Regions from separate parts of the Tigheibacillus halophilus genome, predicted to be linked through region 3. Evidence: riboswitches for the same ligand, from Rfam matches in the RefSeq annotation. Region 3 holds a riboswitch; each other region holds the start of a gene.
What was found. A riboswitch is a leader RNA that binds a small molecule or an ion and turns the genes downstream of it on or off. The one in region 3 is predicted to bind cyclic di-GMP.
Positions count from the first base shown of each region.

Region 1: another riboswitch for cyclic di-GMP. It lies ahead of sinI (DNA-binding anti-repressor SinI); the one in region 3 lies ahead of ACFSMW_RS11180 (hypothetical protein).
Region 2: another riboswitch for cyclic di-GMP. It lies ahead of ACFSMW_RS18110 (anti-repressor SinI family protein); the one in region 3 lies ahead of ACFSMW_RS11180 (hypothetical protein).

Region 1 covers NZ_JBHUIZ010000003.1:1,057,987-1,063,153, forward strand. The annotation lists gene ACFSMW_RS05910 (helix-turn-helix transcriptional regulator) at 44-244, shown strand; gene ACFSMW_RS05915 (YhjD family protein) at 237-653, shown strand; gene ACFSMW_RS05920 (hypothetical protein) at 650-898, opposite strand; gene ACFSMW_RS05925 (twin-arginine translocase TatA/TatE family subunit) at 1,313-1,501, shown strand; gene ACFSMW_RS05930 (hypothetical protein) at 1,533-1,679, shown strand; gene ACFSMW_RS05935 (hypothetical protein) at 1,756-2,076, opposite strand; gene ACFSMW_RS05940 (hypothetical protein) at 2,153-2,326, opposite strand; cyclic di-GMP riboswitch class I at 3,014-3,096, shown strand; gene sinI (DNA-binding anti-repressor SinI) at 3,108-3,227, shown strand; gene ACFSMW_RS05950 (hypothetical protein) at 3,329-3,655, opposite strand; gene ACFSMW_RS05955 (YiiX/YebB-like N1pC/P60 family cysteine hydrolase) at 3,705-4,268, opposite strand; gene ACFSMW_RS05960 (LysM peptidoglycan-binding domain-containing protein) at 4,502-5,167, opposite strand, start outside.
Region 2 covers NZ_JBHUIZ010000016.1:40,477-45,643, reverse strand. The annotation lists gene ACFSMW_RS18130 (MarR family winged helix-turn-helix transcriptional regulator) at 164-583, shown strand; gene ACFSMW_RS18125 (MFS transporter) at 596-1,816, shown strand; gene ACFSMW_RS18120 (hypothetical protein) at 2,007-2,198, opposite strand; gene ACFSMW_RS18115 (GNAT family N-acetyltransferase) at 2,388-3,008, opposite strand; gene ACFSMW_RS18110 (anti-repressor SinI family protein) at 3,168-3,299, opposite strand; cyclic di-GMP riboswitch class I at 3,280-3,364, opposite strand; gene ACFSMW_RS18105 (FadR/GntR family transcriptional regulator) at 3,588-4,262, shown strand; gene ilvD (dihydroxy-acid dehydratase) at 4,386-5,167, shown strand, end outside.
Region 3 covers NZ_JBHUIZ010000010.1:28,430-33,596, forward strand. The annotation lists partial or broken gene ACFSMW_RS11165 (GNAT family N-acetyltransferase) at 131-397, opposite strand; gene ACFSMW_RS11170 (CBO0543 family protein) at 515-1,033, shown strand; gene ACFSMW_RS11175 (CBO0543 family protein) at 1,030-1,596, shown strand; cyclic di-GMP riboswitch class I at 1,866-1,948, shown strand; gene ACFSMW_RS11180 (hypothetical protein) at 1,980-2,252, shown strand; gene ACFSMW_RS11185 (reverse transcriptase domain-containing protein) at 2,684-4,027, opposite strand; gene ACFSMW_RS11190 (restriction endonuclease subunit S) at 4,476-5,167, opposite strand, start outside.

The DNA.
Region 1 (5,167 bases), on a different contig from region 3:
TTAATTGCTTGTCCGTAGAATTTATAATATAGGTGATGAAACGGTGAAATTAGTCATAGGTGAATTAATTGAAAAAAGCGGATTGAAGAAGAAGTATATTTGTGAGCAACTGCAGATAACCAGGCACACATTGAAAAATTGGATTGAAGGCAAGACCTTCCCCAGACTCGACCAGGCTGTCCAACTCGCTGACCTGTTACAATGTAAGGTAGACGATCTATACGAAAGGGATTCAAATGATTAACTTTCCGGAAGAAGATGAAAAGATCCTGAAAAGGAATCTGTTTTTATCGAAAGCAATCAAACAGATTGAAGAAGATAAAGCATGTTTCGAAGATGCTCCACTGAAGATCAACGACCTTTATGTGGACATGTTGGACAGGATGTTAACAGCCGCCAAGGATGAGCGCAGGGAATTAACTAAGACTATGCAGGATAACAACTTGAAGTATGTATTTCGAGATGAGGACAGGTTATATACGGGTTACGAGTTTTTCAGTAATGCTAAGCATAAAGAAGTAAGATATTTTAATCCGATGATATTAAAACATACAAAGGATGTTATTGGAAAATTGATGCAGAAGGACGGGGAGCCCCACAGGCCTGAGGGCTTTTCGGTTTATTTTTATTCAACAATCGCGCCCGTTTCTTAATCAAAGGTTTTTTTATTTGCCCATCTATAAAGCCATATCAAAGGAATAATAACAACAAACGGCAATCCAATGATTAGAAACAAAAAAGGTATAATATATGCACTTCCGCTAAAAATACCAAAAAAATCATTAATGTCCGTTTCCACACCAGAAAGAACAGCATCAGATACAATCCTAGCTAAAAAGATCATAAAAAAACCAGAAATACTTAGTTTAAGACCGAAATTAAATGCTCTGTACAACATAGAAATTCTCCTTTAATTTAACAGAATTAATCACCTATAAGATTAGCATATTTTACAAAAAAAGTAATTATTTAATTGTAAAAAAAGATGGAGAACAACACTGTTGGGTTTTCAATCAATCTATTTTTCGATAGATTACAGAGAAAAGTTGACACCTCACCTTTTAATATCAGCATGCAGCCGCAGCACCAAGGGCTAATTAATTTCGTGATTTTATCCTGCCAATTAATAAACCCACCGAGATTAGAATAATAATTGCCATTCCTTATTTTTTAATTGTAACAAACAATATATGCTATTGGAAACTGATAATACTTGGACCACAATTACATATAAATAACATTTTATGATAAAATAAATTACGTAATACTCTCGTTATAATAAAGATACTCATATTGAAGGAGATAAAATTTCATGCTTTCAAATATTGGTGTACCTGGGCTTATTTTGATCTTGGTAGTTGCATTAATCGTCTTTGGACCAAGTAAACTTCCGGAGATTGGCAAGTCTGTAGGACAAGCATTATCAGAGTTTAAAAAATCAGCACAGCAAATAATGAGCGATGAGAAAAAAGATAATGACGATAATGATTCAAAAGGCTAATGACAGGAATCAGGAATGGGGAGGGATTAGAATGAAGGAAAACAAACAATTGGATAAACACATCAATGAAAAAGACCAACTTGACAAAAGTGATTCTTTTACAGCTAATTTTTTTGTAATTGCTTTGTTTGCGGGACTTGTTATAGCCGGAATTGTGTTCTCTGGAGTAGCGAGTTAAGGTAGAAGTGAAAGCCCCTACATGAGTGAGGGCTTTTTTACTTTTATTAAACAATTGCGCCCGATAGTTGAAAAGGTCATATTCCAGACATTCCTGCAATTATAACAAAGGTAGTCCAAAGAAAACCACAAATTAATATAATAAATGTCGCTATCCCCAACATTGACAGTCCAAATATTAAATTTCCTTTCACGTTTACTTTCCTAGTAATTGCTACGACTATGAAAACTATACCCATCAACCAAATAAAATAAGTGAAAGCAACTCCAACCCAATACCAAGTCAAATCATTTCCCCAGTATGCCATACTTTGAAATGCACTACTCATTAAAAATACGCCTATTGCACATAACAGCGATAAAAACACAAAAAATTGTTTCGTTTTGATTAAGTTCATCTCATTTCCCCTTTTACTTATGCCATAAAATGGCCCAATTCTTGAATACTGATATGCAGCAAATGCTCCCGATTGTTTAAGATTTTCTTTTACCTGTTGCGAACATCCCAATGATTAAAATAATAATACCTATAACTCCTCCTAGGAAATAAGAAATATAAAAAGCCGAATCTCGTATTAAGCGAATTAAAAATGATCCGCCAAAACCAATGGTCACAATAATACCAATGGTCAATAGCAAACTCTTCATGGTTTCGCCTCCCCATTAAACACTGTTCAATAATCTGCCCTGTTTACGAATTATTAGTATTTAATTTACTGTATATCTTATATACAATGCTGCCAAAAGTAAACTTAATAATGAGATAATAATAGCAACTATTTGGCTGAATGTCTTAATTACTCCTGTCAGATGTAACTTATCATTAATCACATAATTCGCTAATTGAATTAAACCAAACACAATACCACCGAGACCGCCAACGCAAATAAGATCAAAATGACTTGTGATATCGTGAGTTTTCTTAATTTTTTTATGCTACCATCACTAATTGAAAAGCATATATAAGACAATGGAAGTAACAACAAGTACCAACTTGCATAACTAAATGCAATCTAAGAAATCCCAATTACTAAAAGTAGAATCCATCCGATTATGTTAAATGCTTTTCTGTTCATTTTTCCTTTCGACCTTTCCTTTCTAACCCTTATACAATCTAGCCCGTTAATTGAATAACCCTATATCACTTTTATCCTCAATAACTATATTCGACATTTAGCGATGAATTCCTGCATGAATCAAACATTCCACTCCAATGATTATAAATACGCGAAGGATGTTATTGCGGAATTGATGCAGATGCTTGACCACGAACCTTGTCGAGAGAATATCCTTACAAAGCATAGATCTAAAGCATTATAATCAAGCTGGTACATAAAACATTAAAAACAAATCGACTGAAAGGACGTGACTCAAAGTCACAGGTCTAAGGAACACGCTATGATGGCTGGGCTGCAGAATAGGAGTGAACATGCAGAAGTTAGACGCTGAATGGATGGAACTCATTATTACTGCGAAACAATTAGGGTTGAATAAAGAGGGTGTAAGAGAGTTTTTAAAAGAGAAGTTATACAATCACAATGAAGGATAGCCCCCACAGATGTGAAGGCTTGTTCTATTCCATCAATAGCAGAACCGAATAAGCATTTTAACAGAATATAAAAGAACAGCATTACTTTTATTTCTAGGGTATTAGTTTCTTCTATAAAACGGTATCTTTTCGTATTCAAAAACTTTATGTTTTTTTATTTTATATTCGTAGCTTTGTAATTTGTTTTCAGTTCGCAACACAACTCTGCCACCATATTTTTCTCCATGGGGTTCCTTAAAGTTATAGTTACCTTTTACTGATATGATATCTTTATCTTGATAGCCTTTTTCTTCTTTTAGATAGTTTAACATAATGTTTTCTACATCATTAATTTTTTTTGGATTACCATAAAAAATTAGAAGATAACCGCTCCGTATACTGAACACTAAGAGAATAATTGCTAAAATTGCAACTAATGTCTTTTTCATTTTATCACCTGAATTTTTTGTTTGTATCAAGTTAGCTTAAAAGAACTTGTTATAAATCTCCCTTACCAATTAGACCTTTTTTATATACCAATTTAGGCTTCGCGGACGAAAGATATACTCTACTGTTTAAAAAGTTATACGGTGGCCAAATTGTAAGTTTGCCTTCCATAGCAGCTTCTACTGGAAAAATCCCTTGTGTATGTAATGCATAAATTTGCCAAACAAGTTTAGAGCAATACGTGTAATGGTTATCTAATAAATTATTAGTTATTTTATATGGAACTTTCGCACCATCCCATGTTTTAGCAAAAGAAGCTGCATCTCTAGCTGCTTTTACGTTGCCAATTCTCACAACTTTAGTGGTGCTTCGATCTGAGAACCAAGATTTCAAATTATAGATTTTAGGAAAATATCCTGGACCTTTAGTTTCTAGGTATCTATTTTTATCCACCACAATCCCTGCATGTCCTAAAATACCGCTTGATGATGTATCACTTGTCACCAATATATCGCCAGGTTTTGCTTCTGTGCCATTGGGGTAATTATATGCCAATGCAGGGGTAACAAAACATGACAAAAAAACCACACAAAACAAAAGAATTCTTTTTCCCATTATTTTAGACTCCTTCTCTTAATAATATAGATAGATTTTCTGCTCTCCTTTCTGTTTTTCTAGGAACATTATTTTTTCTCACAAATCAAAATATAACATATAAAATAGAAACTGTATATTGGGAAAGTCAATGATGATGGAATCCATCATGAAAAAAATAGTCTAAAAGCACGTATTAGCTCGCTTATTTTTTGCCCTTTGAATGGTGAGCCCTCACTCATGTGAGGGCTATTTTATTTCACTCTTAATTTTTGACCAATCTTTATCAAATTCACGTCGGAAAGTTTATTCCAAGATTTTATCTGTGCTTGTGTGCTGCCATACTTAGCAGCCAGCCCCGACACTGTATCTCCTGACTTTACCACATGATATTTCTTAGCCGTTGCTTTCTTCTTGGGTGAAGATCCGGTTACTTTTATTTTTTGACCAGCGTATATCTTATTTGCATTCTTAATGCCATTTAAGCTGACCAGCTTGTTAACAGTAGTTCCATACTTTTTGGCAATACCGGACAGCGTGTCTCCCGATTTGATTATATAAGTTGATGCTTTGGCAGCAGGTTTTGAAGCTGCTTTCTTTGCTTTCAACTTCAATTTTTGTCCTACCTTGATAACATTTTTATTCTTAATCCTATTCCACTTAACCAGGTTGGCCACACTAACGCCAGACCTTGCAGCTATCTCGCTTAAGGTATCACCAGACTTTACCGTATATGTGGCACCAGTAATTTTATTGCTTACTTGCTTCGAACCGGTTTGTGTTTTAGGTTTGTCTACATGTTGGACAATCTCGCTCCACGCTCCAGGCGCTTTCTTAATATCGTTTCTATCAATGGCAACACCAGCTACAACAATGTCATTTTGGTATTGGTGCATGTGGATGAAACCAGCAATTCTGCC
Region 2 (5,167 bases), on a different contig from region 3:
TTTTTCTTGATTAATCGTACATATACGAACCCTCTTTTCTTTTTCATATCTCACTTTTATAAACCATTTCAATCCAACTGGACAATTTTTTAGATTTCTGTTATTATATAAAAGTTACCCACAGTAACAGTTACCCCAAGTAACTATTTAAGGAGTGATTTCCATCGAATCCACAGCAAAGTTCTTTCAACAATTAATTACATTATACCGGCCATTTGAAAATCGGTTGAATATGGAACTGAACAAGCATGACCTGCATCGAGCGCAATGGACCATTTTATACTATTTATACAATTATGGCTCGGCAACAAATGTTGAGATCTCTCATTATCAGGGAGTTGAAAAGCCGACCATCACGCGTACCTTTGCAAGCTTGGAGGAACTGGGGTATGTAAGTCAGGCACCAGGAAAAGACAAGCGAGAGAAACGCATGCAGCTGACAACACTTGGCAGGAACGTATATGAGCGTGTCCGTGTCTCTATTGACAAATTGGAAAAGGAGATTTTAAACGGCATCTCTGAGGAGGAACAATTGGAGACCATTCGAATGATGGAAACAGTGAGAAACAATATTCGAAAGTGAGGAGATAGTTACATGAATCAAGCAAAACCGAAATTATGGACGAAGGATTTTACCATTATATCAGCGGCAAACTTTTTTCTGTACTTAGTATTTTATTTATTATTAGTAACCATGGCGGTCTATGCTGTGGAAGCGTTCCATGTTTCAGAAAGCGGGGCCGGTCTTGTTACCGGTATTTTTATTATCGGGACGTTGATTGGACGCCTGGTTATCGGGCGGTTGATCACATCCGTCGGCAACAGAAAAATGTTATATTTTGGACTGTTATTTTTTATTTTGACCTCTCTGCTATATTTCATCCATGGCGGAATCACCCTTCTAATGATCACGCGTCTATTACACGGCATAGCACTCGGGGCGGCAAGTACAGCAACCGGAACCATCGTGGCGGAAGTACTGCCCGCAGAACGAAAAGGAGAAGGCATCGGCTATTACAGCATGAGTATCACGCTTGCAACAGCAATTGGTCCCTTCATCGGTCTTTATATGAGTCAGCATACGACTTATGAAGTGATTTTCAGTTTTTGTCTGGCATTAGCAATCATCAGTTTCATCATATCCTTATTCGCTAAAATACCAGTCGTGAAAAAAACGCCTCAATCTGCAGGAAGTATGAAGTTAAAGCTTTCAGACTTTATCGAGCCAAAAGCAATGCCGATCGCACTTGTTGTCATCATCATATCGCTTGGTTATGCCAGCGTCCTTTCTTTTATTAATTTTTATGCGATTGAAATCGACCTGGTAGACGCTGCAAGTCTGTTTTTCATTGTCTATGCAGTAGCAATCCTGGTATCACGTCCTTTCACAGGACGCTTAATGGATTTAAAAGGTGCCAACATGGTTATGTATCCAGCTTTCATTCTATTTGGAGCTGGTTTACTGCTGTTAAGCTCCGTGTCAAGCAGTATTCCTTTGTTATTAGCTGGAGCACTTATGGGCTTCGGGTTCGGTAATATGCAATCTACCACCCAAGCAATCGCAGTGAAGGTGACGCCCCCACATAGAGTCGGATTAGCAACGTCAACCTACTATATTGCGCTCGATGCTGGAATTGGATTTGGACCATACTTGTTAGGATACGTCATTCCATTAACTGGATATAGCAGTTTATATATCATCATGGGAATCATGGTCCTAGCTACAACGATTCTCTATTATTTCATGCATGGCAAAAAAGAACGTTCGCTTTCTGCAGATACGAGACTTCCCGTATCGGAAAGCAAAGCAAATTAAACAGAATACACTCTTCAATAATCAAAAATGCGGCGGTGAATGTGCTCACCTGCCGCATTTTTTTAATCCTCTCTACCATTGCACGTTCACTTGCACAGCTACAAATTCTTTCCTGCCCATTTCTTCAAAAACTAACATCTCCATGGATGGCATTATTGTTGACCAACATGTTGGAGAAAATTTTTTAGCTTTATAAAACGTGGGATGATATGCATATGCAAATGCTCGACGTCCTTGAATATCCCACTGTCTTGCATGAGAGTATTGCCATTCGTTTCAATAATGCTTTTAGGGCAATTGCTACTCGTTGAGATGCAAGAATAATCTGCGGCAAAATGCTCGAATTAACTTCATAGCACTCTTGATAATATTTTTTAGGCACAACAAGGCTATGCCCTTTGTTTATCGGATACCTATCCAAAAGCAACAAACATATTCATTCTCATGAGTGATATATGCTTCTTTTTTCTTGGTTATTTCACAAAAAATACAGGGTACCATCTGTTCTGCCTTCCCCTCCATTTTATTTGAGCATTATTCAGAAATCCTTCTCCATTGTCCTTATAGCATACTAGATTAAATTTTTTTCATAGCAATTGCATTCATGGACCCGCTCAAAATTAGATTTGACCCCTTCTTCCTTATCCTCCCCTGAATAATGAGCGAAGGCTTGTATAACCTTAAGTTGCGGATCGTTTACTTTAATTGCTTTATTGATTTCCTTATCACCAGCCATAAACACTTGTAAATAGGAGTAAACTTTATCAAAACCACTTTTTACATACCATTCATTAACCCATCGATCATCCCTAGTCCATGCTTCGAGATAGTTTAAACCTATTTCTTCGGCAATCTTTTCTGCTGTCTTTAATAATCTCGTTCCGATGGCCCTTCTCCGGTAATCAGGGTGAACAGCAATATGCCAAATCATTCCGCCGAGCCCTTCACCTTTTGTGCATATTGATTTTTCAGTTTTCTCGTATTCGATATCCAGTAAGCCAACAATTTGTTCATTTTCGATTGCGACTAATTCAATTGCTGGATTCTGGTATGTCTCTTTTTTATTTAGCACATGATCAAAATAGGCAGTGTCCAAAAATGAAAGTGTTCTGCATCGAACCCAGCCGATTTCATCTTTGGAGCGGTAAGGTCTTATCTCCACTTCAAGCCCCCCAAAATCTTTGATATTCATCCTAAACATGATCACTTTATATGAAATGTTATATTGCTGTACGTCGTTCTTTGTAGGCAAATGCTTATTGCAGCGATCACGTTTATTTCCGAATGTAATTGGTTCCACTTTTAATTCAAAATCCCCCCTTGGATAATGTGAAATCCAAAGGGGGAAGCCTTACAACTCTTCATTTAAAAAATCCCTTACATTTCCCTTGGTCAAACCGAGTTCTTTCGCTGCCAATATCAACATTACCCATTCTTCATCCAGTCCCTGCATAATCACTCCTGTCTGCAGCCCAGCCATCATAGGTATAAACCCTTAGATCTGTGACTTTGCGTATCAACCTTTCAGTTGACTTGCCTTTTAGTGTTCTATAGGACTATTTTATCACCTTTTTCTGTTTTTTTGATTAAAAACCTTCGACAAAGTTTGCAATTCACTGAAGGTTTCCATTTCTCGGCGATTATTCGCCACACCTATGCTATCAAAGGTTTTAGTGGTTAATCCAGCTAGGAGCGGTCGCTCAACATTTTATCTACATGAGATCTTTATACCTCTATGCTATACTGAAAAGAAAAAAGGTTGATAAAATATATGATGCCAAAAAGGCTATCTGATAGTATCGCTGATGATATAATGTCAATGATTGCTGTAGAAAAAAGATTCCTGCCTGGTGATAAGCTGCCAAACGAGAATGAACTATCCGAGGAACTGGATATAAGCAGAACCACACTTCGGGAGGCTATTCGCATATTAGTTACGAATGGCATTTTGGAGATCAGACGGGGAAAAGGCACCTATGTAAAAGAAGACATCGATGTAAATAATATAGAATCCTTCAGTTTTTTGGCAGACGCCAAAATAAATGCGAAGGACTTGTATGAAATGCGTTTGATTTTTGAACCGGAAGCTGCGTATTATGCAACGATTCGGGCAAGTGATACTGAATTGAAGCGTATTTTAGAATATGGAAGGCGAATAGAACAAAAAATAAAGCATAACGAGGATCGGACGGAATTAGAACAAAAATTCCATCAATCCATCGTTAAAGCTACCCATAATGAATTTATGGAAAAACTGATGCCGGTCATTTATCAAGCTATTGACAAGGGAGTCATATTATCCAATAAAAAAGAAATGGCCATCAAAGACACCATTAACGATCATAGCATGATGATGGATTTTATGAAAAATCGTAATCCTGAAGGTGCAAAAAGTGCAATGAAAATCCATATTTTGCATGCCATGAAAGAGTTAGGAATTGAATAACAATTCACTTTAAGACATCTTAGCAAGCTCTAAGATGTCTTTTTTGTCATACAACACTATTGACAGCAGACAACACACTATATAAAATACATTATACAAACAAAAAAGCAAGGGTGTGCGCAGATGAGAAGAAGTGATACGATTAAAATCGGGGTTGATCGTGCTCCCCACCGCAGTCTGTTATATGCAACTGGGAAAGTAAAAGCGAAAGATTTGGGAAAACCGTTTATTGGTGTCTGTAATTCTTATATTGATATTATCCCTGGACATGTGCATTTACGTGCATTTGCAGATGTCGTAAAAGAGGCAATCATCGAGGCCGGTGGCATTCCATTTGAATTCAATACCATTGGCGTTGATGATGGCATTGCAATGGGACACATTGGTATGCGCTACTCATTACCTAGTCGTGAACTAATTGCTGACAGTGCCGAAACTGTTATAAATGCGCATTGGTTTGACGGCGTATTTTATATTCCGAATTGTGACAAGATTACTCCTGGTATGTTAATGGCCGCTGCTCGTACAAATGTACCTTCCGTCTTTGTTTCTGGAGGACCTATGGAAGCCGGTAAAAGCTCGACTGGAAAACAACTTTCGCTTACGTCGGTTTTTGAAGGTGTCGGTGCTTATAAATCAGGTAAGATGACAGAAGAAGAATTTAACAATATCGAAAATAATGCATGTCCAACATGCGGATCTTGTTCAGGCATGTTCACAGCAAATTCCATGAATTGTTTAATGGAAATGTTAGGTGTAGCCCTTCCCGGAAATGGCTCCATTGTCGCCACGAGCGAGAAGCGCCAAGAATTGATCCGCGAGGCGGCAAAACATCTCATTCGTATGGTTGAAGATGATGTTAAACCCCGCGATATCATCACGAAAGAAGCGATTGATGATGCATT
Region 3 (5,167 bases):
TCACCCCTTGTATAGTTATTATTCATAAAACAAGGGATTTTTTATGCTATCTTTTAACCAACATAATGGCCTTTTTCTTGAATACATTTGTTGGACAATCGCGCTCCGATTGCGGGAATATGTAATGAATTTATTCTTTGTAGTTTCTTTTTAAAAGTCCCATAAAAATGATGTCATGCCACTTTCCATTTCGATAAAGCTGTTCTTCCAATTTTCCTTCTTCAACAAACCCATGCCTCTGATACAATTTTATTGCCCGATCATTGAAAGAAAACACACGTAGATATACCTTATGCAAATTTAACTCTTTGAAAGCGAAATCCAATAATAGCTTAAATGCCTCCCGTCCATAGCCTTTGCTCCAGTAATCCTTATCTCCTATATCAATAATACATTTTATTCAACATTTGCGCCCGGATATAGTAGATCATTAAAAAGACCTTATTGGTTAGAATAAGACTATATGCTAGAATTAACCACGCTAAAGTAAATTCAATTGAAGGAATTAATAACTATGCACATTGCTATTACTATCTGGGCTGTCGTTGCTTCATGGAAGTTTTGGAATTGGGAGCGTTTTTATCGATATCACACAACAATGTTATACATAGCAACAATGAATTTATTATATCTCTTTTTTACCGCGGGTTATCATTTATGGAAAATGGAATCCGATATTGGACTTCCTGTCCCCATCATAAATATGTTATATACATTTATTGTTTTTCCATGTACGACAATTTTATTTCTATCTCGTTATCCAGAATACTTGAAAGGACAAATTTACCATAATTTGAAATGGATTTTTATTTACATTGGTGCTGAATGGGTTGGTAGTTTGTTTAACCTGATTACTTATGAACATGGGTGGAATTTGGGGTGGTCATTGCTTTTTGTTATCATGATGTTTTTGATGTTTCGTTTACATTATAAGAGACCGCTGTTTGCTTATTTGTTGACGTTTGTATTTACTGTTTTGATAATTTATTACTTCAAAATCCCTTGGAACATTCCAGTGGAGGATCGTTTATGATACAAATCACAAAGACTGTCGATATACAAGATGTCATGAAATCACAAAGAAGCCTGTACGAGACAAATTACGCATACTGGATGGAACATGTACTATTTTCTTTCAATTGGTGGTTTCTAATTATTATCAGTATTGTACCTTGGTTTATTTGGTGGAAATTAGTTGATAAAAAAAGACTGGTGGAGATTTCTTCTGTTGGACTTCTGTCTATGGTCATTGTATTAACTCTAGATTTGATAGGTAGTAGCTTTGTTTTGTGGACGTATGGATTTAATGTAGTGCAAATGATACTTCCGCAGATCACCATTGACCTTACACTATTACCCATTATAAACATGTTTCTTTATCAATTTATTCCCAGATGGAAACCGTATATAGTTGCAACTATTTTTGTTGCATTATTTGGTACTTTTCTTGTTGAACCACTTTTCGTTTGGATGGGCATATACATTCTTCATAGTTGGAAATATGTTTATTCGCTGCCTATTTATATTGCGTTTTCTATTGGTCTGAAATGGGTTTTACAGAAAACGAAAACCTGTCAGAATAATGCCAGACAGTAACCTTAAATAAACGGAAGCCTAACTTATTCCTTTAGGTTGGGCTTTTCATATGCTCCAATCTGGATAACCTTATATCACTTTTACCCTCAATACTATATTCTACATTCAATGGGGAGTTCCTGCATGATTCAAATATTCCACTCCAATGATTATAAAAAATCGAAGGATATCGTTGCGGAATTGATGCAGAATGCTTGACCGCGAACTTTGTCGAAAGAATAGCCTTACAAAGTATAGATTTAAAGCATTATAATCAAGCTAGGTACATAAAACATTATAGGCCAATCTACTGAAAGGTCGTGACGCAAAGTCACAGGTCTAAGGCAAACGCTATGATGGCTGGGCTGCAGAATAGGAGTGAACATGCAGAAGTTAGAAGCTGAATGGATGGAGCTCATTATTACTGCGAAACAATTAGGCTGTTGAAAAAATGGAAGGTAAGGCAAAAAGAAGCATTCCTATCCGATGGAATTCGGGATAAAATCAAATATGTGTTAACGAGGGGAGATCTACGCCCTATACGATTGGCAGCACCAAACGATGGATTGAAAAGTTTCATTAAGAAACATAAGCTAAGGAAGATTACCGTGCACGGACTACGGCATACTCATGCATCAATACTTTTTGAAGCTGGTGCATCAATCAAAGAAGTGTAGGATAGATTGAGCCACAATGAAATAGAAACCACTATGAACGTTTATACACACGTCACTCAATCTGTTGCTACAAAAACAGCAAATACATTCAAAGAATACATGAAAATTAATTAAATATGGTCACGAGCCTATTTTTGAGTAGTAAAAAAGCCCTTTTCAAAAGATGGAATAAGGGCTTCAACTGTTGATATATTAACGTTTTGAGAACTGAGGGAGGTAGTAGAATCAATGGTTACGGGTGATTTTGTATGCTACTTGTATGTTACGCCTACTTATCCACAGATTTTATAAAGCAATTGAAACAAAATTAGGCATACTTTTTTTAAGGATAAGGATATTAACTCAATAGTAAAACTCCATTGACAATTACATGATAGTCATGCAATATCTATTTCATACGCCTTGCTTTTATAGTTATCCTATAAACAAAATTATATTTTTGTATGAATTCTTAGTCCCATTTTCTTTTCAAGTTTTCCTTTTCTGTTCTTTATTTGCCTCAACATTTTATTATCCGTTTTAGGCGAAACATCATCAAAGATTCTTTGTGCATTCTTTGCATATGATATGAAATTCCCATAAGGCTTACGTTCAGCCCCCATGTCTGTGTACAACTGATAAATCCTTTTTCTATAAGGTATTTTTTTTAATCCTTTTTTGTATTGTATACGTCTTGCCCTATTAATTATAATTGAAGCATTCCTATAAAACTTATAAGGACTTTTCCCTCTTATTTTCACTGTGTTACCATCAAACAAAAATCCCAAGTAATCTAAATGTGAGTTTTTTCCAGATATTAAATTAATTATAGTCTCACTGAAATATTCGTAGCTATTAGTCTTTTCATCCTGGATAACGATTTTATTCTTCTCTGCAAAATCAAATATTTGTTGTGTAATCTTATTAAATTTATCATATGAAATTTTCTTGGGTAATACTATTATAAAGTCATCCGAATATCTTCTATATAGTCCATTATACTCCTCGACTATTTTATTCATTTCTAAATCAAATTCGATTGCATACACATTTGCAAATACACCACTAAGCGCAGTCCCCTGCGGTATTCCATATTTATTCTCATTATAGTTCGTCTTTTTTTTACGCTGAAATTTTCGAAACTGATTAACACTTTTAAAATAGCTAAACTGTCCTTTTTTTCTTAAATGGTTATCCGAGCCAAGAATATTGTTTATCTCATCTTTTTCATAGTAGCCGTACTTTGTGATTGACCGAAATATGTTATACCAATCTTTTGTTAATTCATTCCCGCCAAGGACACGAATTAAATTCTTCTTTAGTATTTTATGATCAATTTTATCAAAAAATTTGGTAAAGTCCCCTACTAGAATATACGCCTCTTTATTACTAATTATTGAATTTATAACTTCTGCCGAAAAGTCAATATTTGATTTGTTTCTTTTATTATCTCTGTATGCAGTTGCACATTGATCAATTTTATGATTTTTCATCCAATTATTATATGATTTATAAAGTTCTAGGGTGTAATACTTATATATGTAATTGTCTAGATGACCTGCATACATTATATCTCTGGGCTTTTTCTTAATTGGACGATTTTCTAATTCTGGATTGGGCTCATCAGTAAATCTCTCTGTTTCATCCACATAATGAATAAAAGGTAAAAAACTATGCGTTCTAATGTTTTCACTATTACACACATAGTCTTCTACCTTTTTAAATTCAATTCGTTTATCAAAATGAAGGTATTTCTTTTTCTGGAAATTTCTTTTTATTATTTCTTCATTAAGCATTTTATCGCCTCTTTTTTTGAGCGGAAGGAACCTCAGACCTAGCCTCTGTATTAAAATGTTCCTTCTGCACACCAGCCATAATCATTACACTATTGGCCATTTCTTTTGTGTAATATGCTAAGGGGTATTATAAACTAATCTGGTACAATGTTAATAATAATTCAATTAACCATGATAGGAGTGAATATATGGAAACGTTAATTACATTCTCTCTCCGGTGGATGTTTCAATTATTAATTATTGAAATATCCTCAACGCAACATTTACAGTATTATTGCCATGTGATAATTGAAAGTTTCAAACATTGTATTCTGCTAATCTAGTATTAACAGGCAATTATATAATATCATAGACTTGGGTTTTTTTCATTAAACTACCAATACAAAATAGAAATCAATAATACCTACTTTTTCATTAGCATATCCAATAACAAAACTTAAATAACCCTTTACTTAATCAATTGCTTTGTATATGGTTGCATTTCTTCAATTTCATTCACAATGCGTTTTTGTTCTTCGAGTGGCGGAAGAGGTATTATTGTATCTGCAATATCTCTCATAACCCAATTTTTATTACCTACACCTCTAGTATTTTTCCGAGCTTGCATCTGTACTACAGGTGATTTTATAGCGTAAAGTAAAAATTTATTAAAAATTAAATTTGTATTAAACTTTAAAAGTGCGACACTCACAAATAGGCTAAAATCCTGTTCAGTATCTATTATTACTGCTATTCCGGTAGTACCAACCTTTGTTAAAAGAATATCTCCTTTTTCTGGATTACATCTTTTGTATAATTCCTCGTGTTCCTTTAATGAAATAAACTTTGTGTCAGAAAAGTCGATCTCCCCACCACTAATATCTTTTACAGATATAAATGGCACACCACTTGCGGTATATTTTGGTGTTCTATGTGCACCATCTGTTAGTTTATTTAATAAATCGCCCAACCTCACCCACTTCCAACTCTCTGGTATATCAAAAGGGATATCTTTCTCCGCAATTTCCGGAAGTGCTCTTGTTTTCTTAATTTTCCCTTCTTCTATTAGCCTTTTCTTCTCTTCTTGAATGTGTTGGTACAGTTCTTCCGCAGTACCTTCTTCTTCCCGCTGTTCCACTAATTTTCCTTGAATCGCATATT